2 regions of the Brevundimonas sp. NPDC055812 genome follow, and region 1 is predicted to be linked to the other one. Evidence: riboswitches for the same ligand, from Rfam matches in the RefSeq annotation. Region 1 holds a riboswitch; the other holds the start of a gene.
What was found. A riboswitch is a leader RNA that binds a small molecule or an ion and turns the genes downstream of it on or off. The one in region 1 is predicted to bind cobalamin.

Region 1 (14,959 bases):
CTCGCGCGCATAGTGGCTGAGGGCGACGATCTGCCTCCGGTCGGCGACGTGGACCAGAATGGCGTCGAGGCAGGCGTTCAGCGACACCACGCGACGCGGGGCGGCGTCGGCCGCAGCCGGTCCGGCGACCAGCATGGCCCCCGCACCCGCCACCAGCGCCTGTCGCCGTGTCGCCCTCATCCGAAGGTCTCCAGCGCGCGTTGCAGTCGGGGGAAGTCGCGATCGGCCGGGACGCCGAAGCGCAGGGCGTCGGGCGTGTGGTCGAACGGCCGGGTCAGGATGCCCGCCCGGCACAGGTGCTGGAACCAGCGCGCGGCGTGGGGCGTGCGCGCCATGCGGAATAGGCTGGTCCCGCCGATGATCTGGAACCCCGCACGCGCCAGCAGGTCGTCCAGCCGATCGGCCCGCTCGGCCAGGGCCGCCTCGGTCCGGCGCCGCCAGGCCTCGTCGGCGTAGGCGCCGCACCCCAGCGTCAGGGCGTCGGCGCCGACCGGCCAATCGCCCTGAAACGCGCGCAGACGCCGGATCAGTTCGGGCGCGGCCAGCATGAAGCCCAGCCTCACCCCGGCCAGACCGTAGAATTTGCCGAAGGAGCGCAGGACGATCAGCCCCGGCTCGGCCAAGTCCGACACGCTGTCGCCGGGCGCGCACTCGATGAAGGACTCATCCGCCACCAGCCAACGACCCGCCTTGGAGCGCGCCCGCGCCATGGCGATCAGATCGGCCCGCCGGATCAGGCGGCCGTCGGGATTGTTCGGATTGACGACGACCAGCACGCCCGCCTGCGAGGCCGCCGCCTGATCGGGCGCGATCAGGCGCGTCGCCACGCCCGCCGCCCGCCAGGCCTCGGCGTGGGCGCCGTAGGTCGGGCCGACGACCTCGACCGCCCGCACGCCCAGCAGCAGGGGCAGCAGACGGATCGCGGCCTCGGCCCCCGCGACCGCCGCTGTCCGCTCAGGCGACGCGCCGAACGCGGCTGCGGCGACGGCCTCCAGCGCCGCCAGGGCGGCGGGATCGGGCAGACGGTTCAGCGCCTCCTCCGACGCGCGCGGTCCCCGCCACGGCTCGGGATTGATCCCCGTGGACAGGTCCAGCCAGGGCTGCGGCGCGTCGGGATAGGCGGCGGCGGCCGTCATCAGGCCGCCGCCGTGCCGGGTCGCCGTCGTCAGGAACGCGGCGTCCTTCATCACATCAGAACCGGACGCGAACGCCGCCGAACACGCCCTGGCCCGGCGCGCCGTAGTTCAGGACCGTCTGATAGTCCTCGTCGAAGGCGTTCTCGATCCTACCGTAGACTTCGAGGGTGTCGTTGATCGGGTAGGAGGCGCGCAGATCGACCAGGGTGTAGGCGCCGACCTTCACCGTGTTCGTGTCGTTGTTGAACGTCTCGCCGACGTAACGCACCGCCACGCCCGTCTTCAGGCCGAAGGCGAAGGCGTAATCGGCGGCGAAGTTCGCCATATGCTGGGGACGGCGCGTCAGACGCTTGCCGTCCGTGGCGCCCGAGGCGCTCTTGGCGTCGGTCCAGGTATAGTTGGCGCTGACGCTCAGGCGCTCCGTCACATCCACGCGGCCGACCAGTTCGACGCCTTGCGCCTCGGTCTTCTGGACGTTGCGGTAATAGCCCCAGCGGCCCGCGCCGTTGACGGTGCACAGCGGATCCGTCGAGGGCGTCGAGCAGCCGTTGTAGCGGATCTCATTGTCCGCCTGGCGATTGAAGTAGGTCGCCGAGACGACAGCACGGTCGAACAGGCGCTGCTCGACGCCGATCTCCCAGCTGTCGAACTCTTCGGGCTGAAGCGTCAGGTTGCCGTACTCGCTGTACAGCTCATACAGGCCCGGCGCGCGGAAGCCCTGGCCCCAGCTGGCGCGCACCACCGTATCGCCCTCATTCAGGGCCCAGGCCGCCGCGACCTGGCCCAGCAGGTTGTCGCCATACTGGGCGTGATCGTCATAACGCAGGCCGCCGGTCAGGGTCAGACCGTCCAGCACCGTCCACTGCAACTGGCCATAAGCGCTGTTCAGCTCGGCCTCGCCACGACCGAAGGCCGGGTTCGGATCCCAATCGCCGGGCGAGCGGGTCTTCATCTCCGACTTTTCATGCTCCAGGCCGAAGGTCGCGTTCAGCGCCTCGGTGAAGGCGAAGGCGCCCTGATATTCCCAGCGGCGGTTCTGGCCCTCGGCGTCGAAGGTCAGGGTCTGGACCTTGTTGTCCGGGTTGAAGTTGCGACGGTCCGTGTCGGTGTGGGCGTAGCCGATGCGGTTGCGGAACCGGCCGTCCAGCAGGTCGAAATTCAAACCGGCATAGGCGACCAGCTCCTGGGTCTTGCCGTATTCGCGGCTGTCGCCGTTGAAGGCGTCGAAGTCGTTGCGGCCGCTGGACCAGACCGAGCGCAGGTCCAGGGAGACGGCGTCCGTCACCTTGACGTTCAGGCGGCCCGACAGGCCGGTGTTGGTGTAGCCGTCATCCTCGGTCCCCTTGGCGAAGGCCGAAAAGCCGTCGGTGTCATAACGGCTGGCCGCCAGACGCCAGCTCAGGCGCTCGTTGGCCCCGCCGACGCCGCCGCGGAAATAGGTCGTGCCGCGCGCGCCGGCCTCGGCGTCGAGGCTGCCTTGCAGGGCTTCGGTCGGCTCGGCCGTGACGATGTTGACCACGCCGCCGATGGCCTGGCTGCCCCACAGGGTCGACTGGGCGCCGCGCAGCACCTCGATGCGCGCCGTGTCGCCGATCAGCAGGTTGCCGAAGTTGAAACCGCCCTGGGTCGAGGACGGATCGTTCAGCTTGACCCCGTCGATCAGGACGACGGTGTGCTGGCTCTCGGCGCCGCGGATGTTGACGCCCGTCGAGGCGCCGACGCCGCCGTTGCGAGTGAAGCTGACGCCGGGCGTCTGGGCCAGAAGCTCGACCACGGCCGGGGTCTGGCGCGCCTCGATGGCGGCCTGGGTCAGGACAGTGACCGAGGCGCCGACGCGCTCGATCGGCTGGGCCGAGCGGTTGGCGGTGACGACCACGTCCTCGACGGCGGTGGCGCCGGCGCGACCCGCCACGTCGGGGGCGGCGGCTTGCTGGTCGAGGACTTCAGCGGCGAAGGCGGGCACGGCGGCCAGAAGGCTGGCGGCGGCCAGGGTAGCGAATGCGGTCCGGTTCATTCCGGGTCTCCATATGACGACGCCGCACCGGACCGCCCGTCGCCCGGATGAGCGAAAGCGGCCGCTGACGCGGCTGGTTTACGACTGTCGTCACACGAGTTGCCTCGACCGCCCGGCACATCCCGACCGCACGGAGAACGACGGCGACAGGCAGGTCTCCTGGCTCGCGGATCAAGGCCGGTGCGCGTCGCCTTCCCAGCAGTCGTTCAGGCCATGGCCTTCCGGACCGCCAGTGGCGTATGACGCGCGGGCTAGCCGCTTACAGTTGCGGGAACAGCCGGAGTTTCACACTCCGTTCCCTTTCAATCCCCTTTCGGGGAACCTGACGCGACCGTGGCAGTAGGACCGCGCGCGGTTCAGGTCAACCGGAGAGACGACGCATGACCCTGACGCTGGTTCTCGGCGGCGCCCGTTCCGGCAAGAGCGGCTACGCCCAACGACAGGCCGAGAGGGCCGCCGAGGCGGCGGGCCGCACGCCCGTCTTCATCGCCACCGCCGAGGCCTTCGATGACGAGATGCGCGACCGCATCGCCCGCCATCAGGCCGAACGCGGCGACGCCTGGCGCCGGGTCGAGGCGCCGCTGGATCTGGCCGGGGCCGTGCGCGCCCTGTCGGCCGAGGACGTCGCCGTCGTCGACTGCCTTACCCTGTGGCTCAGCAATCAGATGCTGGGCGAGCGCGACCTGGCCGCCGCCTTCGACGACCTGGCCCAGGCTCTGGCCGCCTGCCCCGCCACGCTGTGGGTGGTCAGCAATGAGGTCGGCTGGTCCCTGGTCCCCGACAACGCGCTGGGTCGACGCTTTCGCGACGAGGCCGGCCGCCTGAACCAGCGCATCGCCGCCGTCGCCGACGCGGCCTGTCTGATCGTGGCCGGGATGCGTCTGCCGCTGGAGCGGATCTAGCCTCTAAAGAGCGAAGTCCAGCCGGGCGGCCCAGCGCCGCGTCAGCTCGGGCCAGGCGTCCGCCGGTCGGCCGGCGATCAGGCGCGTTCCGAAACCATGACCGCCTTCCTGGAACAGGTGGGCTTCGGTCCTGACGTCGGCCGCCTTCAGGCTTGAAAGAAGCATGAGGCTGTTCTCGACCGGCACCGAGGCGTCGTCCATCGCATGGATCAGGAAGACCGGCGCGGCGCCCGACCAGTCCATCTGCTCGAGCGAATAGGCCGCGATCGCCTCGGCGCGAGGCGCGGCGCCGAGTAGGTGGGCGCGGGACCCCGCGTGGACGTAGGGGTCCGTCATGGTCGCGACGGGATAAAGCAACACCGTCAGATCCGGCCGCAGGGACGCCATATCGGCGCCGTCGATCGAGGCGTAGGCGGCGTCCGTCTGGGCGCTGGCCAGACCCGCCAGATGGCCGCCGGCTGAGGCGCCCAGCACCGCCACGCGATCCGGCCGCACCTCGAACTCCGCCGCGCGGCTGCGGATCAGCCGGATCGCCCGTTGCACGTCCTGCAGGGGGGCGTCCGGTCCCGCCGCCCAACCGTCAGCCGGCAGCCGATAGCGCAGCACGAAACAGGTCGTCCCGCTGGCGGCGAAGACGCGGGCCACGTCGAAGCCCTCCTTGTCCAACACCGACCAGCGATAGCCGCCGCCCGGAATCAGGAGCATGGCCGAACCGTTCGGGCGGGCGGGCCGCACCACCGTCATCAGGGGATCGGTCGTGTACTGGGCGTAGCGGTCGCGATAGCTCGGATCCGTTGACCGCTCCGGCACGATGGGAACCACGCTCACGCCTTCGCCGCCCGGCGCGCCGGCGGGCCACAGGCGGACCGTCTCGGTCGGGTCGGGCGGCGCAACAGCCTGATTGCGCGCCAGAACGACGCCCGGCGCGGCGAACGCGCCGCCGGCGGCGGCTCCAACCCTCAACAGGGCGCGGCGATGGATGTTCATGAAACCCTCCCGGTGGAATTGAAGAGGGGCGCCCGCCCCCTCAGACGAGCGCCCCTCTCGGCGTCGGGTCCTTAGACCTTGGCCGGTTCGTATCTGGGCGAGATGATGTGGACCACCAGCAATGCCACCAGATAGGCCGAGGCCGCCACCACGAAGATCGGGGTGTAGGTGCCCAGCTTGTCCAGCACGAAGCCGGCGTACTTGGCCATGATCATGCCGCCGATACCGCCCAGCATCCCGCCGATTCCGACGACCGAGCCCACCGCTCCACGCGGGAAGACGTCGCCGGGGAAGGCGTAGAGGTTGGCCGAGAAGCCCTGGTGAGCCGCCGTGGCCAGACCGATGATCAGCACCGCGATCCACAGGTTGGAGGCGAACGCCGCAAAGGCGACCGGGACGGCGCACAGGGCGCAGATCAGCATGGTCAGCTTGCGGGCCTTGTTCAGGTTCATGCCGCGGTTCATGAAGCGTCCCGACAGCCAGCCGCCGCCGACCGAGCCGACGTCGGACAGCAGGTAGATGGCGACGATCGGCGGGCCGAAGGTCTTCAGATCCAGCCCGTAGGTCTTGCCCAGGAAGTCGGGCAGCCAGAACAGGAACATCCACCAGATGGGATCGATCAGGAACTTGCCCGCGGCGTAGGCCCAGGTTTCCTTGACCGTCAGCAGCTTCTTCCAGCCGATCTTCTCGACGGGGTCCGCCGGGTCCTGCTCGATCCACTCCAGTTCGGCCGTCGACAGCTTCTTCACTTCACGCGGACGGCGATAGACGATCAGCCAGATCGGCAGCCAGATCAGGCCCAGCAGGCCGGTGATGACGAAGGCCATCTGCCAGCCGAAGCTGAGCACCAGAACCGGGACGAGCAACGGCGTGACGATGGCGCCGATATTGGTGCCGGCGTTGAACAGGCCGGTGGCGAAGGCGCGTTCCTTCTTGGGGAACCACTCGGCCACGGCCTTGATGCCGCCGGGAAAGCCGCCGGCCTCGCCGACGCCCAGGATCATTCGGGCCATGATGAAGTGCGAGAGGTCGCGGGCCGCGCCGTGCATCATGTGGCCGATCTGCCAGATGAAGAAGGCGACCCCCAGGCCCCAGCGCGCGCCGATCTTGTCCATGACCCGACCGAAGATCAGGTAGAAGACGGCGTAGGACGCCTGGAACCAGAAAACGATGTCGGCGTAATCTGTTTCGGACCAGCCCAACTCGGTCGACAGGGTCGGCTTCAGGAAGCCGATCATCTGACGGTCGACGTAGTTGATCACCATGGCGGCGAACAACAGCCACATGACGATCCAGCGGTATTTGCCGGCCGGAGGGGCCGTCACGCGGATCGGCCCTCCCTTTTCGGCGGTCTGCGAAGCCTCGGTCATCGAAGGCGTCCTTTTCCGTTTGTTTCCTCAGCGCGTCCCGTCTTCTGCATCCCTCTGCGGACGGGTGGGCGCCTGATTTCCTGTGTCAGCCGATCGGTCAGCCTCTCGGATCGTGTTGCGGGCGGGCCTTCACCATGCGGCAGCGAACCTCGCCGGCGCCGGCGAAACGGCAGACCGATTCATCGCCGATGTCCACGCGGTGGACGCCCGTGACCGCGCCTGTCGAGATCAGAGTCCCCGCCGTCAACGGCCGTCCGCGGCGCGCGCCGTGCTCCAGCAGGAAGCGGACCGATTCCAGCGCGCCCCCGGCCAGCGAAGCCGAGCCGCCCCGGCCCACGCTCTGGCCGTTGATCAGGGTCTCGACCTCAATGGTCTCCATCCGCGCGCGCCAGTCGGTCAGTTCGGGACCGATCACCAGTCCGCCGTTGTTGCCGAAGTCCGACGCCACCACGGCCGAGCCCAGGTCGTTGATGCTGGACAGCGGGCTGCCGGCCAGCTCCACCCCGATGAAGACGGCGTCGATCTGATCGGCCGCGTCCGCCAGCGTCCAGTCCGTGCGGTTCGGATCGACGTCGGCGCCGATGCGGGCGATGAACTCAGCCTCTACGGCGGCGAAACCGCCTTCGATGGCCGGCAGGTCCGTCGGCTGCCCGCCTGCGGTCCAGACGTTGGCCGCAAAGATGGCGCCCGCCACCCGGTGCGCGCCCAGCACGGCCTGTTGCGCCGGCGGGACGCCGCCGACCTTCCAGCCGACGACCTGGTCCGGGAACAGGGCGATCGCCTGATCCTGAATGGCGTAGGACCGGCTCAGGGCGTCAGGCGTCGCCCCCGGATAATCCGGCAGGGCTCGCGCCGCCAGCCGATGGTCCACGAAAGCCTGCGCTACGGCCAGGTCGGCGGCCGGGTCCGTCGCCGCCGTCACAGGCCGCGCTCCGAAGATAGAATCTGATGGATCAATGTGACGCCCCGATTGAAAGCTCCGGATAATGACGGCTCATGGAAACCGGTGTCAATCATTCATCGCCAATGAACCGTGGCGTCTGACGCCCGGCGCGGCTATGGCTGGTCCAGGAACCAGGAAAGGGGGACGCCTTTGTCAGAACGGGATTCGCAACCGGCGAAATCCGGCAAGCGCGCCACCATCAATGACGTCGCCCGCGTGGCGCAGGTCTCCAAGAAGACCGTGTCGCGCGTCATCAACCAGTCTCCGTTCGTGCGCGAGGAAACCCGCGCCCGCGTTCAGGAGGCGATCGACGAACTGGGCTTCGTGCCCGATCCGCAGGCGCGCGGCCTGGCCTTCCGCCGGTCCTTCCTGGTCGGGATGATCTATGATCAGCCCAGCCCTACCTATGTGGTCAACATGCAGCAGGGCATCCTGGACGCCCTGAAGGGATCGGGCCTGGAACTGGTGGTGCATCCGTGCAGCCGCACCTCCCCCACCCTGCTGAAGGACATTCGCGGCTTCGTCGAACGCCAGCGGCTGTTCGGCGTCATCATGCCGCCCTCGGTGTCCGAGGACGAGACGGTGATCGAACTGCTGCGCGAGCTGGACACCCCCTATGTCCGCATCGCCTCGATCGCCCTGGACCAGCCCCAGAACATGGTGGTGACCAACGACTGGATCGGCGCCGCCGAGGCCGCCCGGCACCTGGTGGATCTGGGCCATCGGCGCATCGCCCTGGTGCGCGGTCTGGCCTCCTTCCGCTCATCGGTCGTGCGCGGCCAGGGCTTCATCGACGCCTTGAAGGAACGCGGCGTGAACTTGCCGCCCGCCTATGACATCCAGGGCGCCTACACCTTCGATTCGGGACGCGAGGCCGCCCACGCCCTGCTGTCCCTGCCCGAACCGCCCACCGCCATCTTCACCCTGAACGACGACATGGCCCTGGGCGTCATGCAGGCCGCGCGCGAACGGGGGCTGGAACTGCCGCGCGACCTGTCGGTGGTGGGGTATGACGACCTGCCGATGGCGGCGCATATCTGGCCCAATCTGACCTCGGTGCGCCTGCCGATCCGCGACATGGGTCGGATGGCGGCGGAAAAACTACTGGCGCCCATGCGCGGCGTCGATCCCGCCAGGCTGCAGCAACCCGAAATCCGCCCTTCCCTCGTGGTGCGTCGCTCCGCCATCCAGGTCTAGGCCGTCCGCCTGCGCGCAGCCGACGCGCCCGCGACAAAAGGCCTCCTCTTGCCCAAAGCACTGACACCGGTTACCAAACTGGACACGACATAGGCGGATCATCCCGCCGATGAATGATTCCGGCCTGCGGAATCCTGGAGGAACAAGGTGTACGACAAGGTTTATCACGCGACCCATCCGGACATGATGGAGGGCGCCTCCAACGAACAGCTGCGCGACCGCTATCTGGTCGGCGGCCTGTTCCAGGCGGGCCGGATCAGCCTGAACTATTCGCACAACGAGCGCATGATCATCGGCGGCGCCATGCCGACCGACGCGGCGCTGAGCCTGCCGACCCATTCCGAGCCGCCGTCGCTGGCCGGCCAGCCCTTCCTGGTCGCGCGCGAACTGGGTGTGGTCAACATCGGCGGCGCCGGCGCGGTGACCGTCGACGGCGAGACCCTGGACCTGGATTTCCGTGACGGCCTCTACATCCCGATGGGCGCCGCCGACGTCTCCTTCACCTCGAAGGACGCCGCCAATCCGGCCAAATACTACCTGATCTCGACCCCGGCCCACACGCGCTACGACCTGGCTAAGATCTCGATCGCCGAGGCTGTGCCGCTGGAGATGGGTTCGCTCGAGACCTCGAACGAACGCACCATCTATCAGTACATCGTCCCCGCCAAGGTGAAGTCCTGCCAGCTGCTGCTGGGCGTGACCGTGCTGAAGCCCGGCTCGGTGTGGAACACCATGCCGCCGCACCTGCACGACCGTCGTTCGGAGGCCTATCTCTACTTCGGCCTGGGCGAAGACGACCGCGTCTTCCACTTCATGGGCGAGCCGGACAAGGCGCGTCACATCATCATGGCCGACGGCGAGGCCGTCATCAGCCCGCCGTGGTCGATCCACATGGGCGCCGGCACGTCGAACTACACCTTCATCTGGGGCATGGGCGGTGAGAACCTCGACTACACCGACATGAACAAGCTCGACATCTGTCAGCTGAAGTAAGGGAAACCAGGGCATGGCTGATCCTTTCGATCTGACGGGCAAGGTCGCCCTGGTGACCGGCGGCAACACCGGCCTGGGTCAGGGCATCGCCCTGGCCCTGGCTGCGGCCGGGGCGGACGTCGCCTCGGTCGCCCGCCGGGCGTCAGACGACACCGTGGGCAAGGTCCTGGCCAAGGGCCGCAAGGCCGTCTCCATCCAGGCCGATCTGACCTCCATGGAGCCGATCGAGCGGATTCTGGACGAGACCGAGGCCGCGCTCGGCCCGGTGGACATCCTGGTGAACAACGCCGGCATCATCCGCCGCGCCGACGCCGTGGATTTCACCGAGCAGGACTGGGACGACGTGATGAACGTCAACCTCAAGGTCCTCTTCTTCCTCAGCCAGGCGGCGGTGAAGCGGATGATCGCGGGCGGCCGTCCGGGCAAGATCATCAACACCGCCTCCATGCTGTCCTATCAGGGCGGCATCCGGGTCCCGTCCTACACCGCGTCGAAATCCGGCGTGGCGGGGCTGACCAAGCTGATGGCCAATGAGTGGGCCAAGCACGGGATCAACGCCAACGCCATCGCACCGGGCTATTTCGCCACGGACAACACCCAGGCGCTGCAGGACGACCCGGTGCGCTCCAAGGAGATCCTCGGGCGCATTCCGGCCGGCCGCTGGGGCGATCCGGCCGACCTGGGCGGCGCCGCCGTCTTCCTGGCCAGCCGCGCCAGCGACTATGTGCAGGGGATCACCCTGCCGGTCGACGGCGGCTGGCTGGCGCGCTGATCCCGCGCTAGCGTCCAGACCATGAGCGACGACCACCCAGCAGCCCCCGGGCCTCAAACCGCGAACGGCGGCAAGCTTCTCTGCTTCGGCGAGATGTTGCTGCGGTTCAGCCCGAACCAGAACGAGCTGCTGCTTCAATCCCCCGCCCTGACCGTGCGTCCGGGCGGGGCCGAGGCCAATGTCGCCGTCGCCCTGGCTCGCTTCGGCGCGCCGGCGGCGATGGCGACCGTCCTGCCCGACAACGCCTTGGGACAGGCGACGCGCGACGAAGTGCGTCGCTATGGCGTGGACGCCTCCCCCATCGTTTTCTCGCCCGGCCGCATGGGGCTTTACTTCCTGACGCCCGGCGCCGTGCGGCGACCGTCGGAAGTCCTCTATGACCGCGCCGGCTCCGCCTTCGTCGAACGCGTCGCCGACGCCTTCGACTGGGACGCCCTGCTGGACGGCTATGAATGGCTGCACGTCTCGGGCGTGACGCCCGCCACCGGCCCCAACGGCTCGCGCGCGGCTGTCGAACTGGTCGAAGCCGCCGTCCGCAAGGGCGTCCGCATCAGCTACGACGGCAATTTCCGCGGCAAGCTGTGGGAACAGTGGAACGGCGATCCCCCCGGAACCCTGGGCCGGATGCTGGCGGGGGCCGAGGTCGCCTTCGCCGATGATCGCGACTTCGCCCTGGTGCTCGGCCGCCGCTTCGATCACGCCGACCCCGGCGCGCGCCGCCGCCTGGCCGCCGCCGCCGCATTTGAGGCCTTTCCGCGCCTGCAGCGAATCTCCTGCACCCTGCGCGTTCAGGAGAGCGTCGCGGATCAGGCCCTGTCCGCCGTCATGCTGACGCGCGGCGCGAACGGCGAGGTGATCGAAACCGCCGCCGAGGCCATCCACATGACCGGCGTGGTCGACCGGGTGGGCGGCGGCGACGCCTTCGCCTCCGGCGTGCTGTTCGGCCTGTGGAGCGGCTGGTCGGACCAGGAGGCGCTCGACTTCGGTCTGGCCGCCGCCGGTCTGAAACACTCGGTGCCCGGCGACTTCAACCTGTTCACCGCCGCCGAGGTTCGCGCGGCGATGGGCGACGGGGGCTTCGACATCCGCCGCTGACGGTTTCGTGAAACCGCGCGCCGTCACAGTCGCGCTCAAACACTAGGAAACCGGTGTCATTCATGTTTAGCTTCGCCTGCAAGCAGCCGTCAGAGCTGCGAGGCGACGCATCCGAGGGAGACACCATGTCCGCAACATCCATGAATCGCCGCGCCCTGCTGGCCGCCGGCGCCGCCGCGACCTTCACGGCCGCCTCCGCCCCTGCCCTGGCCCGGGGCGTGATCCAGACCGCGCCCGATCGCGCCGCCATCGTGGCGACGATGAAGCGGGCGACCCGGTTCATGACCGATGAGGCCGCCGTCGGAGGCGGCTATGTGTGGAATGTCCTGCCGGACTTCTCGCGCCGCTGGGGCGAACTGGAAGCCTCGCCGACGATGATCTGGGTCCAGCCGCCCGGCACCGCCACGGTCGGCCACGTCTTCCTGGACGCCTATCACGCCACCGGCGACGAACAGTTCTATGAAGCCGCCAAGTCCGCCGCCGACGCCCTGATCCGCGGCCAGCATCCCGCCGGCGGCTGGAACTACGTCATCGACATGGCGGGTGAGGAGTCGCTCAAGCGCTGGTACGCCACCTACGGCAAGAACGCCTGGCGGATGGAGGAATTCCACCGCTACTACGGCAACGCCACCTTCGACGACGCGGGAACGGCCGAGGCTTCGCAACTGCTGTTGCGGATCTATCTGGAGAAGCGCGAGCGCAAGTACCGCGCGCCCCTGGACAAGGCGATCCAGTTCGTCCTCGACGCCCAGTATCCGAACGGCGGCTGGCCCCAGCGCTATCCCTTCGTCGAAAACGGCGGCCTGCACGGCCATGAGGACTACACCCCCTACATCACCTTCAACGACGATGTGGCGGGCGAGAACCTGGAGTTCCTGCTCTACGCCTATCACGGGCTGGCGACGAACGGCCGTGGCGACCCGCGGGTGCTGGACGCCATCCATCGCGGCATGGACATCTTCGTGAAGACCCAGCAGCCCCTGCCCCAGCCCGCATGGGGCCTGCAGCACTTCCCCGACACGCTGAAGCCCGCCGGGGCCCGAACCATCGAGCCTCAGGCCTTCGCCACCCACGCCACGGGAACCAACATCAAGTCGATGATGGGCTTCTATCGTCTGACCGGCGAGCGCAAATACATCGCCCGCCTGCCCGAGGCCCTGGACTGGCTGGATCAGGTGAAGACGCCCCAGAACCTGGTCGCTCCGGGCCGCACCCACCCGACCTTCATCCTCGAGGGATCGAACACGCCCGTCTACATCCACCGGCGCGGGTCGAACATCACCAACGGTCAGTATTACTACGACGACAACCCCAGCAACCTGATCGTCCACTACGGCTCGTTCCGCAACGTCGACACCGCCGCCCTGCGCCGCGAGTACGAGACGCTGGCGTCGCAGACCCCGGACGAGGTCAGCCGCAACTCCCCGCTCAAGGCCCGTCCGGGCGCGCTGCAACTGCCGAAATACTTCACGCTTCAGGACGTGGACGTCTGGGACATGTCCACCGACGCCCGACGCCTGACCCGGCCTGCCGCGGACCGGGCGGGTCAGTTGGTGACGACGCTGAACGCGCGCGGCTACTGGCCCTCGCTCATGACCACGACGTCCAACCCCTACATCGGGGAGGCGCCGGCGGCGGTGACGGGCGGAGAGTATCAGACCACCCGCGTCGGCGACCTGTGGGACACCTCGCCCTACACCACCGACTACCCGGTCGAGTGCGTCTCGACCCAGGTCTTCATCCGCAACATGGGCGAACTGATCGAGGCGCTGGAAGGCTGAACTCAGCCTTGAGGCGGGCGCCTAGAGATAGGCGCCCACCTGCCAGGGCACGAACTCATTATCGCCGATGCCCAGGGCCTCGGACTTCGACGGCTCGCCCGAGGCCACGGCCAGCATCCGCTCGAAGATGGCCTGCCCGACCGCCTCCATCGACGCGCCCGTCAGCACCGGCGAGGCGTCGATGTCCATGTCCTCGTCCATCCAGCTGGCCAGCCTGGCGTTGGAGGCGACCTTGATCGACGGCGCGGGCTTGGCCCCGAACACCGAGCCCCGTCCGGTCGTGAACACAATCAGATTGGCGCCCGAGGCGATCTGGCCCGTCGCCGAGCAAGGGTCGTAACCGGGGCTGTCCATGAAGCTCAGCCCCTTGGCGGCCAGCGGTTCGGCATAGCCGATCACGTCGTTCAGTGGTGTTGAGCCCGACTTGGCCACCGCCCCCAGAGACTTCTCCAGAATGGTGGTCAGGCCGCCCTTCAGATTGCCGGGCGACGGATTGTTGTTCAGCTCCATCCCGTGCCTGTCGGCATAGGCGCGCCACCAGGCCAGGCGAGCGTTCAGCTTGTCCGCCACCCCTTGCGACGCCGCACGCCGCAGAAGCAGGTGTTCGGCGCCCCAGATCTCGGGCGTCTCCGACAGCATGGCCGAACCGCCGTGGGCGACGAGCAGATCCACCGCTGCGCCCAGCGCCGGATTGGCGGTCACGCCGGACCAGCCGTCCGAGCCTCCGCATTGCAGACCGACCGTCAGGTGCGAGGCCGACACCGGCTGACGCTCGACCTTGGCGGCCTCGGCCGCCAGTTCGCGAACGATCTCGATCCCCGCCTCGATGGCGCGGGCCGTGCCGCCGGCCTCCTGAATGGTCAGGGCGCGCAAGGTCGGCCCCGCCTCCAGCCCCTCATTGGCCAGCCAGGCCGGAATCTGGTTCGCCTCGCAGCCCAGGCCGACGATGAGGATCGAATGGAAGTTCGGATGCCGGGCGTAACCCGCCAGCGTCCGCTGGAGCAGGGTCACGTCGCTCGACAGCGACGAGCCTCCGCAACCGCCCTGATGGGTGAAGGCGACGACGCCGTCCACGCCGTCGGGCAGGCTGGCGTCAGGGAAGGCGTCGGCGATGCGGCGCGCCACCGTGGCCGAGCAGTTCACGCTGGTCAGGACGCCGATGTAGTTGCGCGTGCCGACCCTGCCGTTCGGCCGCACGATGCCGTTGAAGGTCGCGCCGGACAGCGGCGCCGGGCGGCGGACGTCGGCGCCCACCTCGGCCTCGCGTCCGTCCTCAGCCATGGCGAGATTGTGGACGTGGACATGGTCCCCGGCGGCGATGGCTTCACGCGCCCGGCCGATGACCTGGCCATAACGGCGGACCAGGCCGCCCTTCTCCACCGCCCGCCGGGCGATCTTGTGGCCGGTGGCGACGGCGGCGCGCGCCGGCGTCTCCAAGCCCTCTGGCGTCTCGCCCGCAGCAATGTCGTCCAGGGCGATGGCGACGTCATCGGCGGGGTTCAGGATCAGGACCCGGCTCATCTTCTACTCCGTCACGCGGCGGGCGGCCTCGACCGCACCATGCTCTCTCAACGCCAGGAAGGCGGCCGTCACCGCCTCGACGAAGCGCGGCTCCTCGGCCAGCGACGCCGGGAAGACCGCCGACAGGCCCAACAGGGCGCGGACCTGGGCTTCGTCGGTCTCGGACGCCTCGATCAGTTCGGCGGTTCGGGACGCCAGCGGGTCATCGACCACGACGGTCTCTCCCTGCTCCGTCACGCCTTCCTGCC
Region 2 (14,959 bases), on a different contig from region 1:
CGCACGGTGCGGGCCGGGCCGAACCCGAACAGCCTGGCGCTTTCGGCTGACGGACAGACATTGTTCGTAACCGTGAAGACGCCCTTCACCAGCACCTACTCCGCCAGCGGCGTCGAAAGCATCGTCCGCATTCCGCTGGATGTCGCCGCCCCTCCGGCGGCCCCGCGTCCCTGATCGGCGAAGGGGCCGCTCCGGCGCCCCCGAACCGAGCAGAATCTGCGGCCGGCTCAGTCCGACGGCCACGGATGCCGCTCGTCAGATAACCTATCGTCGTCGACCTGCTCGCTTGCCGTCTCAGCCGCCTCGCTCTCTCGAAGTCTATCAAACGCACAGGCAGGCGCTGATCGACTACGCCTGCGGCATCGTCGGCGATCACGCCCATGCCGAAGACCTGGTTCAGGACGCGTGGCTTCGGGTCGAAGCTGTCGAACGTCGCCGGCTCATCGCCGAACCTGTCGGCTACCTCTATAGAACCGTTCGAAACCTTGCGCTGGACGTTTACCGCGCGCGCAAGCGGTCAGGGCGGCGATCCGTCGAAGGCCTGGTCGAGGACGGAAACCAACCGACCGACGACTCCCCCTCCCCTGAAGCCGTGGTCGTGGCGCGTTCCGATCTCCAGCGCCTGCTGGAGAGCCTGAACGAACTGCCCGAACGGACGCGACGCGCGGTCATTCTCTACAAGGTCGAAGGTCTGAAGCTCCGAGAAGTCGCCGCACGTCTGAACGTGTCCGTCGCCTTGGCCCAGGCGCTTGTCGTCGACGGCGTGGAACACTGCGCCCAGCGCCTGTCGCGAGACGTCTGAACCATGATCACGACGCCTGTTTCTGGAAAAACCATCGGTCCAGACGTTGAGTTTGAAGAGGCCGCAATCTTCATCCAGGCCCTTCTTGAGGGGAAACGGAAATGACAGCGCCGGCGAAGTCCGACACGCCCCTGAGGCAGGCGGCGCAATGGTCCGTCCGTCTGAACGAGGCGCCGGGCGACGAAGACCTTCGGCGCGCGTTCGAACGCTGGCTCGATCAATCCCCCGCCCACGTCATCGCCTGGGAAGACGTGGGCCAGGTCACCTCTCTGATGCGGAAGATTCCAACGTCGCGCGCGTCGTCGCGGCCGCGAGCCCGTATCGTCGTCGATTGCGGGATCGCCGCAGCCTTGATAGCCGCCGTCCTGGCGCCGTCGACGGCCTTGCGGTGGACCGCCGATTACGTGGCGGACATCGGTCACGAGCGCACCATTGCGCTCGCAGACGGCAGCACCGTCCGCCTGGCGCCGGGCAGCGCGATCTCGATCGACCGGCAGGGAGATCGCCGCGATGTCCGCCTCGTGACCGGCGAGGCCTATTTCGAGGTCGCACACGACCCGACCCGTCCTTTTCATGTTGAGGCCAAGGACGCGCGCGTCACCGTGCTGGGCACCGGCTTCAATGTGCGGATGGGCGCGGCGGGCACGGACGTCGCTGTTCGACACGGCCGGGTCCGCGTCGAGCGAAACGACGCCGACGTCACCGTCCTGAATGGCGGCGACTGGACGCGAGCCGTCCCCGGCGGCGTCCGGATCGGGCGTAGTGCGCCCGAGATCGTGGGCGCCTGGCGGCAAGACCGTCTCATCGCGCTGGATCAGACCGTCACCGAGATGCTGAGCGATGCACGACGGCGCCACCGCGGGGTGATCATCCTGACAGACGGCGGACTTGGCCGCCGCACCGTAACCGGCTCCTACGACATGACCGATCCTGCTTCAGGTCTGGCTGTGATGGTCGAACCCCTGGGCGGAAAGGTGCGGCGCATCACGCCATGGGTCATCATCGTATCCACATAACATATTGAATAATCGTTATAAATAATCATCCCAACCCGCCAGTCGGCACTATTTCTGGAAAACCGGACCGCTCGCTCGTTAAGCCCAGAACAGGCGATTGCGAATGAATTGCATCCGCCGCTTCAGTCGAGAGATGGAGTTTCTCAGTGAGTATGGGGCGAAACGCGCGTAGTCGGGCGCGCCGGTCGGCGGTGACTTCCTTCCTGATGGCGACCGCGGCCCTAGGGCCGCTTTATCTCGCCTCGCCCACGCTCGCGCAGTCCGCCGCGCAGCAGGCCGCACGCGCCTATGACGTGCCGCGCCAGCCGCTGGCCGACGCCCTGGTCGTCTTCGCCACCCAGTCAGGGCTTCAGGTCGCCACCGACGGCGCGGCGGTTCGGGGAATCCAGACCGCAGGCGTCCGGGGCGTCCTGACGCCGCGGCAGGCGCTGGATCGCCTGCTGGCGGGCTCCGGCTTCACCTATCGGCTGAACGGCGCCGTCGTCACGCTGGAACGGGCGCCCCAGGCGCAGCCGGGCGTTATCCAACTCGGCGCAGTGCGGGTCGAGGGCGCCGGCGACAGCCGTCAGAGCGAAGCCGGCTCCGGCGCCGTGGGCGGATGGGACCGCACCGCCTCAACCGTCTATGTGACCCCCGGCTCCGTCAGCGTGATCGATCGCGAAACTCTGGACGCCTATCCGGGAACCTCGCCCGCCGACCTGCTGAAAAGCGAAAGCGGCGTTCTGTCGGGCGAGTCGCGCAACAGCGGCGGTCTGGACGTCAATATCCGTGGATTGCAGGGCCAGGGCCGCGTCGCCGTCACCGTGGACGGCGCCATCAACGGAACCACCGTTTATCGGGGCTATCAGGGGACCAGCAACCGCAGCTTCATCGATCCGGACTTCATCAGTTCCCTCGCCATCGAGAAGGGCCCCTCGAACGGCAACGCCATCGCGGGGGGCATCGGCGGTTCGGTCAGCATGACCACCCTGACCGTCGACGACGTGGTCCCGCAAGGCGAGACCAGCGGCCTGCGCTTCAAACTGGGCCTTGGAACCAACAGCACCGAGCCCGGCTCATCCATGCGTCGCTCGCTGATCGAACCCGCGCTCTGGGGCGGCTATGAACCACTGCTGGCCACGCGCGGAACCGGCCGCCCCGCCGTGTTCGAACCCACCAACGGGTCGGGCAGCCTCGTCTATGGCCGCAAGGGCGAGCGCCTGGACCTTGTCGCAGGTTACGCCTTCCGCCGCAGCGGGAACTATCACGCCGGCGCGAATGGCGACGGTGCGCCCCAGCGCACGAACACGCCCTCCGAATACTGCGTCTCCGCGCCCAAGGATCAGCAGATGACCCAGTTGTGTGCGCGCGCCCTGGCCTTCTACGACGGCTACGGCGCGACGCCGTTCGCCGCCGGCGAAGAGGTGCTGAACACTTCCACCGAAACAGAATCCGTTCTGTTCAAGGCGACGTTCCGGCCGGCCGAGGATCACGCCGTCGAACTGGGCTACGGCGGCTACTGGAGCAGCTTCGGCGAGAACTATCCCGGCGCCATGACCAATCCGACGGCCTCCGTGAATCAACGGCATCCGCTGTCGCAGACGGCGCTGGACCGTTTCACCGGCCGCTATCGCTGGAATCCGGCGAATGAGCTGATCGATCTGAAGCTCAACGCTTGGCTGTCGCAACTGGAGGAGAGCGCGCCGTCTCTGGGCCAGTCCGACCCGATGCGTCGCTACATCGACACCTGGGGCGTTGATGCGACCAACAGCTCGCGCCTCGCAACGCCGGCGGGGCTGCTATCCGCCGACTACGGCGTCTCCTATCTGCGCGAGGAAGCCGGCCCGATCGGCGAATGGAGCGGCAGCGGCAACCCTCCGGCCCGCCAGGGCATGCGCGAAGAGGCCAGCCTGTTCGCGCAGATGCAGTTGACGCCGACGGCCTGGCTGCAGTTGAACGGCGGCCTGCGCTATCAGGATTACAGCCTCGAAGACCGCCAGACCGGCACGGTGTACAGCGCCCCGATCCCGAACCGCAGCGAGGACGCCTTCGGCTTCTCGCTGGGCGCCACGGTCATGCCTGCGGACGGATGGCAATTGTTCGCCAACTACAAGCAGGCGGCGCGCCTCCCCTCGCTGATGGAGGCGACATCCGGCTTCTTCATGATGGCCAATCCCGACCTGCACAAGGAAGAGGCCCATAACTGGGAAGTCGGGGTCAACTATGTCCGTTCCAACCTGTTCGCCGCCGATGACGACCTGGGTCTGAAGCTGGTTTGGTTCGACAACGATATTCACGACTACATCGCCCGCCGCTACGTCCGCTCCGTCTATCAGATGCAGATGTACAACATCGATCGCGCCCAGTTCAGCGGGCTGGAGTTCAACGCCGACTACAGCATCGGAGGCTGGAAGGTCGCGGCGGGCGCGACATGGTATGACGACATCCTGTTCTGCCGCCCCGGCGAAGCCTGCGTGGCCAGTTCGCTGGCCTCCGACTACGCCACCAACTACATCCCGCCCGAGTTCTCGGCCAATCTGTCGATCAACAAGAGCTTCCTGAATGATAGGGTCATGGTCGGCGGCCGCATCGTCTATCGCGGCGAGCGCGCGGTGGAATTCGAGCCGACGGACAGCGGCTTCGCGCCTCTGTTGAAGGCCATTCCCTGGGAGGCCTACACCACCGTCGACCTGACGGGACGCTATCGTTTCAGCGACGCCGTATCGCTGGACTGGAGCGTCGAGAACCTGACGGACGAATATTATCTGGAGGCGCTCAGCCTCGGCGTTGTGCCTGCGCCGGGTCGCACCTTCCGTATCGGTCTGACCGGCCAGTTGGGCGCCGGCTCGAGCGCCTGGCTGCCGAACTGGTTCGGCGGCGCCGACGACGGTGAGGTCACGGACTGGACCGGCCCCTATGTCGGCGCCAGCTTCGGCTATGGCTTCGGCCGCTCGGAAGGAACGGTCACGGATGCTTCGGGCGCTCCGGCCGATCTGGAAAACGACGGTCTGATCGATCTGCGCCTCGACAACGCCATGGGCGGCGTCCACGCTGGCTACAATTGGCAGTTCGCCAATAATCTGGTGCTGGGTCTGGAGGGCGATTTCCAAGCCGGCGCGCTAGGAAGCTGGACTGGCGTGCTGGTCAGCGACCCAAGCAGCTATACAGACAGCCTGCGCGCGCTCGACACGCTGGAATCAGACACGAGCTACGACTGGGATCGCATGGGGGTCTTGCGCGCCCGTGTCGGCTACGCCCTGGGCCGTACGTTCGTCTACGGCGCCGCCGGACCGGCTTGGCTGCGAGAAACCCAGACCCGCAATCAATATCGTTCGGTCGGCGGCAACGATCAGGGCATGATCAACGCCCTGGAGCATTTCTTCACCGAAACCAGCCGCAAGACGCGGTCCGGCTGGAGCCTGGGCGCAGGCCTGGAACGTGATCTGGGCGGTTCGTGGTCCGTGCGAACGGAGTACCTCTATTCACGCTTCGGCGACGCCACGCACAGCTTCGATGAAGCCAGAAAGGGCGCGGCCCTGGCCTGGTCCCAGACATCGTTCGTCCGCGATCCTGTTACGGGCGCCATCATGCGCGACCGTGTGACCGGCGCTATCCTGCGCGAGACGATTTCCAGCCCCGGGACGTCCAATATCGTCAACGGCCGAAAGGTTCGTAGCGACGCGGACCTGCACGCCCTGCGCATCGGCTTCAGCTATCGTTTCTAGGCAATGATCACGACAATGAGCGCACACAGTCGCGCGCGGCGCCTCAAGGCCGCCAGCCATCAAATTCACGACAGCCTCGACAAGACCATCATGGCCGCGGATCCGTTCGCCGACAGGGGACGCTACGTTCGTTTCCTGCGGGTGCAGCACGCGTTCCACAAGGACATCGCGGCGCTCTACGATCAGCCGGAACTGGCGGCGCTGATCCCGGACCTGTCACATCGACGCCGCGAAGCCGAAGTGCGGGCCGATCTGGCCGACTTGGACGCCGAGCCAGCCACGGACGACGATCCCCCCCGCTTCGCGGCAGGCCAGGCCGCCGATGTTCCCACGGCCCTGGGCTGGCTCTATGTCGCCGAGGGCTCCAACCTCGGCGCCGCCTTCCTGCTGAAGGCCGCCGCAGGCCTGGGATTGTCAGAGGCCTTCGGCGCCCGCCACCTCGCCCCCGCGTCGGAAGGTCGCGCAAACGCCTGGCGCGCCTTCACCGCCCGTCTCGACGCTCCGGATTTCTCCGCCGAAGAGGAAGAACGGGTGAACGAGGGCGCGCGTGACGCCTTCAGGCGTGTTCGAGAACTCGTTGATCGCGCCTTCTATTTCGACGCCGGTCAGGCATGAGGCTGACCGCCGCCCCCGTATCGTTCGCCGCATCACCTCCGCCGGGACGGCCGGTGCGGCGTTCGCGCCGTCGCAATCTGATGGCGATGTCGGCGGCCGTCCTTCTGCACGCCGCCCCCTTCATTGTCCTGTTGAAGGTCGGCGCCGCCGCTCCGCCTCCGCCCGAGCCCCAGGCGATTGCGGTGGAGCTGATCCGTTTTGACGCCTCGCCGGTCCAGGCGCCCTCCGAGCGCGCGCCTGGCGAGGAACAGGCTCAACGCGCCCAGAACACCCCCGGGAGCCGACAGCCGGCGCAGAAAGTCGTCCCCCGCCTTGCGGCGGTCGACACGCCGTCGGCCGCCCTGGCGTCGCCCGTCCAGCCTGAAACGTCGCCAGCGGCTCAGACGCCCCAGCCGCCTTCGCCAGCCACTACGGCGCCACTGGCCCGACCCGCTCCACCCGCCGCTCAGGCGTCCAGCACGCCCCAGGAATGGCGCGCGCGGGTCCTGGCTCACCTCGACCGCAATAAGCGCTATCCCGCCATCGCCGAGCGCCAGCGCCAAGAAGGCGTGGTGCATCTCCGCTTCACCATGGACCGCGCCGGACGGGTGCTGTCATCGTCGATCGTCCGCGGATCTGGCCGCCCCATGCTCGACAGGGAGGCGCTAGCCATGCTCCAGCGCGCCCAGCCCCTGCCGCCGCCGCCGAAGGACGAGCCTGGCGATGTGATCGAGATCATGACCCACGTGGACTTCTTCACGCGCCGATGACAGCCTTCATACAAAGTCAGCCAAGCTTCCTCATTCGGCTATACCGCCGGATAGGCAGCATGGACCGCCTGATCCAGATTGTCCTTGCCCGCTCCCCGCGCAGGCATGACAGCGACTGGCCATGCGAGGATATAGGGGTCCAGACGCAGCCGGCGCAGAAGAGCGTTCATGGGCTTAGGCCGACAGTTCTTTCCGGATGATCTCCGCGCCCGCGCTTAGCGCCTTCAACTTGCCGTTGGCGACCCGGCGCGACAGGGGGGCCATGCCGCAGTTGGTGGCGGGATAGAGCTTGTCGGCGTCCACGAACTGAAGCGCCTTGCGCAGGGTGTCGGCGACCTCCTCCGGCGTCTCGATGACGTCGGTCGCCACGTCGATGGCCCCGACCATCACCTTCTTGCCCCGGATCAGTTCGATCAGGTCCATCGGCACGCGGGAGTTCTTGGCCTCCAGCGAGATGATGTCGATGCTGGACGTCTGCAGCTTGGGGAAGGCCTCTTCATACTGGCGCCACTCCGACCCCAGGGTCTTCTTCCAGTCGGTGTTGGCCTTGATGCCGTAGCCGTAGCAGATGTGGACGGCCGTCTCGCATTTCAGCCCCTCGGCAGCCTTCTCCAGCGTCGCCACGCCCCAGTCATTGACCTCGTCGAAGAAGACGTTGAAGGCGGGCTCGTCGAACTGGATGATGTCGACGCCGGCGGCTTCCAGCTCGCTGGCCTCCTGGTTGAGGATCCTTGCGAATTCCCAGGCCAGCCTTTCGCGGCTGCCGTAATGGTCGTCGTAGAGGGTGTCGATCATCGTCATCGGCCCCGGCAGGGCCCATTTGATCGGCTGGTCAGTCTGGGCGCGCAGGAATTTCGCGCCCTCGACGAAGACCGACTTCGGTCGGCTGACCGCGCCCGCGACCACCGGCACGCTGGCGTCATAGCGATTGCGGATGCGCATGGTCTTGCGCTGCTCGAAATCGACGCCGTCCAGATGCTCGATGAAGGTGGTGACGAAATGCTGGCGGGTCTGCTCGCCGTCGCTGACGATGTCGATGCTGGCCCGACGCTGATCGTCCAGCGACAGGCGCAGGGCGTCCCGCTTGGCCTCGATCAACGCCTCGCCTTCCAGCTTCCAGGACGACCAGAGGGTCTCGGGTTCGGCCAGCCAGACGGGCTTGGGCAAGCTGCCGGCGGTCGAGGTGGGCAACAGGGTTTTCATTTTCGATGACTTTAGCAATTCGGGACTGATCAGGCGGCGAAGTTGGCGGACCACTGGTCCAGCAGGGCGCGGTGCGGCTTGATGAAGCGCTCCTCGACGAACCGGCCCTGTTCGACGGCCAGTCGACTGCGTTCCTCGCGGTCGTAGACGATCCGGGTCAGCGAATAGTCCTGGTACTTGAGGCTGGGCTGATACTGTTCCGAAGCCGGGGAGTTGGCGTTGTAGATCTCGGGACGGTAGATTTTTTGGAAGGTCTCCATGGTGCTGATCGTGCTGACCAGCTCCAGATCGGTGTAGTCCGCCGTCAGATCGCCCACATGGTAGAAGGCGAAGGGCGCCACGCTGCCCTTGGGCATGAAGTAGCGGACCTTCATCCCCATCTTCGCGAAATACTCGTCGGTCGGCGAGAAGGCGTCGTTCCCGTATTCCAGACCCAGGACGGCGTGCTCATCGCCGGTGCGGTGATAGGTCTTATTGCTCGACACGCTCAGACAGATGACCGGCGGCTTGCCGAAATTGGCGCGATAGGCGGCCGAGTTCAGGAAATGCCTGAACAGCTTGCCGTGCAGGTCGCCGAAATCCGCCGACGCAAAGGCGCCGGGATTGGCCTTCATGTGCGCCGGCAGAACCACGCTGAAGTCGTAGTCGCGGACGTAGGAGGAGAAGTTGTTTCCCACGATCCCATCGGTCCGCTCGCCGGTCTGCTGATCGACAATCGTCGTCTGAAGGATTTCGATCAGCGGAAAGCTGTCCGTCCCTTCACCGGGAGCCAGGCTCATCTCGACGGAGACGATCTGGAGTTCGACCGCGTAGCGATCGCCTTTCGGATTGCCCCAGTGCGCCAGGGAGTTGAACCGATTGTCGATCATCCTCAGCGTGTTGCGCAGGTTCTCCTGACGGCTCTCGCCCCTGGCCAGGTTGGCGAAGTTGGTCGTGATCCGCGTGTTCTCGGCGGGAACGTAATTCTCGTCGAGCGGGGTGCGCTTGATGCTGAAGGTGAATTCGCTGCTCGCCATGGTCTCTGCCGTTGATGCTGTGGCGAGACAGCGGACAGGGACGCGCGACCGCTCGCGCGGAATCGTCCCGTCGCGGCGCTCATGCGACCTGACCGGACACCCCGCCGGAGGACGTTATTTGTCGAGGCAGGTCTCCTGGCTCACGGGTCATCGCCTCCGGTCCGGCCTTCCCGGAGGCGAACCCCCAGTGACACAAAATGGACCTTCAACTCGCCGCTCACAGTTGCGGGGGCAGCGCCGGCATCGACCGAGGTCTCACCGGCTTCCCTCTTAGCTTCGCGCAGTCCGAGGACCGTGCGGAGAACCACGACGGCGTGAACATGACACGCCAGCCGCCAGAGTCAATTATTATATAAAGATATCTTTATATAATTATGCTAGTACTGCGAGCTCATCGGCTTCTCGCCAGGCCTGAATGTCGGCCTGCGTCAGCGCCTGAATGCGCTCTGAGCCATAGGGATGGACATCAGATGGCCGCGACGGATGTTGGCGAAGCCTGCTGCGACGCCACCGATCTCGTCGCATGGCTCGAGGCCAGGAAGCCGGTCGCAGGCGCTGTGCTGCTCGACCACGGCGAGCACAGCCCTAGCCGCTCTGGAGGCCCGGCTGACCGAGGCTGGTTATGCTCTAGTGACGCCTGAGCTTGATCAGTCCTATCGACTGACTCGCGCCTCGATTACGCCTCTCGCGCGTGGCGCGGCCAGATTGACTCCTGGCCAGGCGACCCGTCCAGGCTGGCACAATGATCGCGCCGCCTTCCTGGTCGCCCTGAACGAACGACTGCAGAGTCTGGCGAACGATCCGGAACGGACTAGACTGCTCTCCGAGCTGAATGGAGTGCTCGAGGGGTATGCCTCGGTTGGAAAGTCGTCGTCATCCTACGGAAAATCCGCGGAAACAGCGCCACCTTATGCCGCCCAACCTAAATCATCCGTAGAGCATCCCACCGAGCTTCAAAGGGATCGACGGCAGCGCGCCTCTGCGAAGGCGGAGCGTTCCGCCCTCGCGGATAGGGAAATAGACTCCAAGTCCGGATTAAAAAAGCCCACATAATACATTGATTTTACTGGATTTATATTGCCTCAGATCGGCATAGTCAGAGCGACTATGCGAACGCCGATACCTCACACTTGGTTTTCTCGCCTGATATCTTAAAGTTCAGCCGACGCGACCGCGAGGTCCGCCAGGAACCTGGCGCGTTCTTTATCCCTCGTCGTTGGATCAGGCAGGCGCAGCAGATAGGCGGGATGAACCGTTAACAGCACCCGCGCGCCGTCGTCCGCCGTGATGATCTGGCCGCGCTCCGCCTGCACGGCGGGCTTTCGGCCCAGAAGCGCCAGACCCGCCGTCGCGCCCAGCGCCAGGATCAACCGAGGCTTCACCAGGCGCCGCTCATGATCAAGCCACCAGCGGCAGGCCTGGACCTCGCCCGCATTGGGCGTCTTGTGCAGACGGCGCTTGCCGCGCGGCTCGTGCTTGAAATGCTTGACCGCATTGGTGAGGTAGAGGTCGCGCCGATCCAGCCCCGCCGCCTCCAGCATGGTGTCCAGCAGGCGTCCGGCCGGGCCGACGAAGGGACGTCCGGCCAGGTCTTCCTGATCGCCTGGCTGTTCGCCGACCACCATCAGGCCGGCGCGCGCCGGCCCCTCGCCGCAGACGCCCTGGGTGGCGTCCCGCCACAAGGGACAGCGGCGGCAGCCCTGAACGCCGCGCGCCAGGTCGTCGAGAGTCTCGGGAACCAGATCATCGGTCGTGGCGCGATCAATCGCGGGCGCGCGAACACGCTGGAACCGTTCGTTGGGTCGAGGCGCGGGCTGGGTCACCATGGCTTCTGTGCGAACCGACGCATCCGCGGTCAGTTCCGGGATCAGCGCCGCCTCGGGCAGGTTTTTCCAGTAGCGCTTGGGCATTTCCGAGCGCATGGCCTGGAGCCGCAGCCGCGCCGGATTGAATGTCGAGGCGTAATAGGTGCGCCAGAATTCCTCCATCGCGTCTTCCCTAGGCGCCTGCGCCTGATCGGCGGGCGGCCCATAGGTCAAGGCCTCGCCGTTCCAATGGGCGGACCCGTCCGGCGTCAGGATCGACCACCGCATGGTGCTGAACCGCCGCGCGAAGAAGGGGGCCGTCGCCGGCAACACGCGATGGGCCGGCTCGAACCAGGCGCCCCAATGCTCGCCCGTCTCGTCTTCAGCCTGTCGGAAACGAACGAAGGCCTTCATCTTGTGAGCGGCGCGGCGCACCGCCTTCACCCGATCAGCCGCCTCGGCGACGTCACGATCCGACAGAACGGCCATCAGGTTCGGCTGATCCTTCAAGCGCCATAGCAGGCGATACATCAGGTCGAAGCGATCATCGGATCGATGCTGGATCAACTGGGTCGCCGTTTCCCAGAAGGTGCGCGGGACGCTGAACGCGCCATCAACCCGGGGAAGAGCAGCAGCTTCGTCGAACAGGCCGCCGAAGGACTGCCCCACCACGAACTGCACCCGCGCCGGCTCGACGCCGGCCAGCCGCAACCGCCGCGCCGCCTCGCGCCAGCCGTCGAAATCCAGCGGGTCGGCTAGAACCGCGGTCTGCATCAGAACAGGCTCAACTGCTCGGCTTTGCGGCGGGGCGCCAGGCGCGCGCGCAGGTCCGCCGCATCGGTCAGGCCGCCGGGCGTCCAGTCCAGCGCCGTGATCCACGGCCGCACCGCCTCAATGGAGCGAGTCAGCCGCCCGATGTCCTCGAGCCGCAAGGTCCGATGCCGCCGCACCGACAGGATGCGGTCGACCGCCTTCACGCCCAGGCCCGGCACCCGCAGCAGACTCTCTCTCGCAGCCCGGTTGACGTCCAAAGGAAAGGCCTCGCGTCGCCGCAGCGCCCAGGCCAGCTTGGGATCGACGTCCAGGTCCAACATGCCGCCGTTCGCACCCTCCCCGATCTCGGGCGCGGTGAAGCCGTAGAACCGCATCAGCCAATCGGCCTGATAGAGCCTGTGCTCGCGCATCAAGGGCGGCTTGGTCGGCGGCAACAGGCTGGAGCCGTCGGGAATGGGGCTGAAGGCGGAATAATAGACCCGGCGCAGGCCATACCCGCCGTACAGCGAGGCGCTGCGGGCCATGATCTCCGTGTCCGGCGCGCCGTCGGCGCCGACGATCAGCTGCGTCGACTGACCCGCAGGGGCGAAGGCGGGCGGCCGCTTGCGGTCTCTCCTTTCCGGCTGCGCCGCTTCCAGCTTCAGCCGCACCTGCCCCATGGTCTTGCGGATCGTCCTAGCGTCCTTTTCCGGGGCGAGACGGCCCAGAGCCTCATCGCGAGGCAGTTCGATATTGGCCGACAGGCGATCCGCATAGAGGCCCGCCAGCTCCACCAGCCGTGCGTCCGCTTCGGGGATCAGCTTCAGGTGGATGTAGCCACGAAAGTCGTGCTCCTCGCGCAGGCGCCGCGCAACCTCGACCAGTTGTTCCATGGTGTAGTCGCCGTCGCGGATCACGCCCGACGACAGGAACAGCCCCTCGATGTAGTTTCGCTTGTAGAAGGCCAGGGTCAGATCCACGACCTCCTGCACCGTGAAGCGCGCCCGCTCGACGTTCGAGGACACCCGGTTGATGCAGTAGGCGCAGTCGTAGATGCAGAAGTTGGTCAGCAGTATCTTCAGCAGGCTGACGCACCGTCCATCCGGCGTATAGGCGTGGCAGATGCCCATGCCCTCGGTCGAGCCGATCCCTCGACCGCCCAGAGAATCCCGTTTGGTTGAACCCGATGAGGCGCACGAAGCGTCGTATTTCGCCGCATCCGCCAGAACCGCCAGCTTTCGTTTCAGATCAATCCGCGCCATATGTTCATGATATGTTCCAATCTATCGGCGATCCAGTACGCCCGGATAGATTTTTCAGAACGCCAGCGGCGTCGTCTGCCACGTCACCCCAACGGCGGCGACAAGCGCGCCAGTCAGAGCCACGCGTCGCTCCCACAGACCCGGCCCATCGGGGAGAGGACGCCGCGCCATGACGACAGCCACGACGGCGATCAGCGCCAAACACAGAAGGCTGAAGCCCAGCCCTATCCAGCGCCCAGCGGCCGCCTCGGTCGACGACCAGACGTCTGCGGCGCTGGCCAGCAGATAGAGACCGAGAAAGTGCGCGGCCCAGATCAGCAGGCCCGCCGTCATGGCCAGCCAGCGCGTCACGATCCGCCGCCCGGAAACAGCCGGATCAGCAGCACGACCATCGCCGCCTGCCCCGCCGTATAAGCCATGAAGAGGCCGATCAGATCGACCGTGGAGGGCCGGTCGGCCGACACCCGTCCAAACGTTCGACGCAACAGGATATAGAGTCCCATCAAGGCCCCGATCCCCGCGAAAGTCCCCGCCCAGCCCAGAAGAGCGAAGACAGCGGCGCCCTGACTGGTAGCGTCCGGCTTCAAGCCGGCGAACCACCAAGCCCGAAGCTCCAACCCTGTCGCCGTCGCGACGCCGATGGCGCTGACGAGCAGGAGAGCCGTGGCGAGCGTCTCCGCTCCCCTCCTCGCCCGGCGCAACACGCGCGGCGCGGCTGCGGCGCACAGCCCCGCCAGGGCCAGGGCTCCGAGGTGCAGCATCATCGACGCCGTCTCCGGCGGCGCCTGCCACAGATCCGGCCGTCGGCTCCACAGGAAGACATAGGAGAAGCCTGCCAGCAGGCAGACCATGCCGCCGACGATCAGCACGATCACCATGGCCCACCAGCCATGACTGGACGGCCCCGAAACATAGTTGGGCATGCGGACGCCCGCCCCGATGTCCGTGGTCTTGCGACTGTAGGGCGCATCCAGGAACCAGCACCAGCGCATGATGCAGTAGATCGCCAGCACCCCGCTGATCACCGCGGCGGCATAGGCCTGGATGGTCAGGATCAGGAAGAAACCGGCGGTGAAGACCGCGCCGAAAACGTGCCAAGGGGACGGGCGCGGGAGGCGCAAGACATACTGCGGCTCCGCGTTAAGGGGGCTGGTGACCAGGGTCTGGCGCTCGCCTCCCGCCGCGCCGGGCAAAAACCAGCGCCCCTCCCGCACCTCCTTCGCCAACCCCTTCTGCTCCCAGAGCGGATAGAGGCTATTCACCACCGGGACGGAGCGCACGGAATAATAGCCGCTGGGCAGCCATTCCAGACCGGGGCCGTCGTGGATGTTGCCCGCCTCGCGCGGGCCGAAGGGGCGGAAGTTGCGGATCATGTCGATGACCCAGAGCAGGACCGCCAGCCCGAACAGGAAGGCCCCTATGGTCGAGATGAAGTTGGGCAGGTCCCAGCCGCGTCCCGGCAGATAGGTGTAGACCCGGCGCGGCATCCCCATCAGCCCCGTCAGGTGCATGGGCAGGAAGGCGATGTTGTGTCCGGCGAACATCAGCCAGAATATCCATTTGCCCATGCGCTCGCTCAGCGGCCGGACGCTGGACATGGGCAGCCAGTAGTAGATGGCCGCGAACATGGGAAAGACCATGCCGCCGATCAGGACGTAGTGCAGGTGGGCGACGATGAAGTAGCTGTCGTGGGCCTGCCAGTCGAAGGGCACCATGGCGACCATGACCCCGGTCAGCCCGCCCATGACGAAGATGACCAAGCCGCCCACGGCGAACAGGCCGGGCGTGGTGAAGCGCATCTTTCCGGCCGCTATGGTGGCGATCCAGGCGAAGACCTGCACCCCGGCAGGCACGCTGACCGCCATGGAGGCGGCGCTGAAGTAGTTGATGCTGATCTGCGGCATGCCGGTGGTGAACATGTGGTGCGCCCACACGCCGAAGCTGATGAAGCCGGTCGCCAGCATGGCCATCACCACCAGGGGATGACCGACCAGCTTCGTGCGCGCCATGGCGGGGATGATGGTCGACATGGCC

Region 2: linked by a shared signal. The riboswitch ahead of ACWGL1_RS04870 (DUF1852 domain-containing protein) and the one ahead of ACWGL1_RS07460 (TonB-dependent receptor plug domain-containing protein) in region 1 are both predicted to bind cobalamin.

What each region holds. Positions count from the first base shown of each region.
Region 1 covers NZ_JBSHDX010000003.1:428,759-443,717, forward strand. The annotation lists gene ACWGL1_RS07450 (ABC transporter substrate-binding protein) at 1-180, opposite strand, end outside; gene cobD (threonine-phosphate decarboxylase CobD) at 177-1,187, opposite strand; gene ACWGL1_RS07460 (TonB-dependent receptor plug domain-containing protein) at 1,192-3,150, opposite strand; cobalamin riboswitch at 3,283-3,491, opposite strand; gene cobU (bifunctional adenosylcobinamide kinase/adenosylcobinamide-phosphate guanylyltransferase) at 3,531-4,052, shown strand; gene ACWGL1_RS07470 (alpha/beta hydrolase) at 4,056-5,039, opposite strand; gene ACWGL1_RS07475 (MFS transporter) at 5,111-6,325, opposite strand; gene ACWGL1_RS07480 (2-keto-4-pentenoate hydratase) at 6,507-7,331, opposite strand; gene ACWGL1_RS07485 (LacI family DNA-binding transcriptional regulator) at 7,503-8,549, shown strand; gene kduI (5-dehydro-4-deoxy-D-glucuronate isomerase) at 8,697-9,542, shown strand; gene kduD (2-dehydro-3-deoxy-D-gluconate 5-dehydrogenase KduD) at 9,556-10,314, shown strand; gene ACWGL1_RS07500 (sugar kinase) at 10,336-11,409, shown strand; gene ACWGL1_RS07505 (pectate lyase) at 11,535-13,190, shown strand; gene ACWGL1_RS07510 (UxaA family hydrolase) at 13,212-14,711, opposite strand; gene ACWGL1_RS07515 (mannitol dehydrogenase family protein) at 14,715-14,959, opposite strand, start outside.
Region 2 covers NZ_JBSHDX010000002.1:377,290-392,248, reverse strand. The annotation lists gene ACWGL1_RS04910 (YncE family protein) at 1-174, shown strand, start outside; gene ACWGL1_RS04905 (sigma-70 family RNA polymerase sigma factor) at 287-802, shown strand; gene ACWGL1_RS04900 (FecR family protein) at 904-1,818, shown strand; gene ACWGL1_RS04895 (TonB-dependent receptor domain-containing protein) at 2,025-5,522, shown strand; gene ACWGL1_RS04890 (biliverdin-producing heme oxygenase) at 5,538-6,137, shown strand; gene ACWGL1_RS04885 (energy transducer TonB) at 6,134-6,886, shown strand; gene ACWGL1_RS04880 (hypothetical protein) at 6,925-7,056, opposite strand; gene ACWGL1_RS04875 (methionine synthase) at 7,061-8,089, opposite strand; gene ACWGL1_RS04870 (DUF1852 domain-containing protein) at 8,119-9,105, opposite strand; cobalamin riboswitch at 9,214-9,429, opposite strand; gene ACWGL1_RS04865 (UdgX family uracil-DNA binding protein) at 10,257-11,684, opposite strand; gene ACWGL1_RS04860 (putative DNA modification/repair radical SAM protein) at 11,684-12,925, opposite strand; gene ACWGL1_RS04855 (hypothetical protein) at 12,980-13,276, opposite strand; gene ACWGL1_RS04850 (cbb3-type cytochrome c oxidase subunit I) at 13,273-14,959, opposite strand, start outside.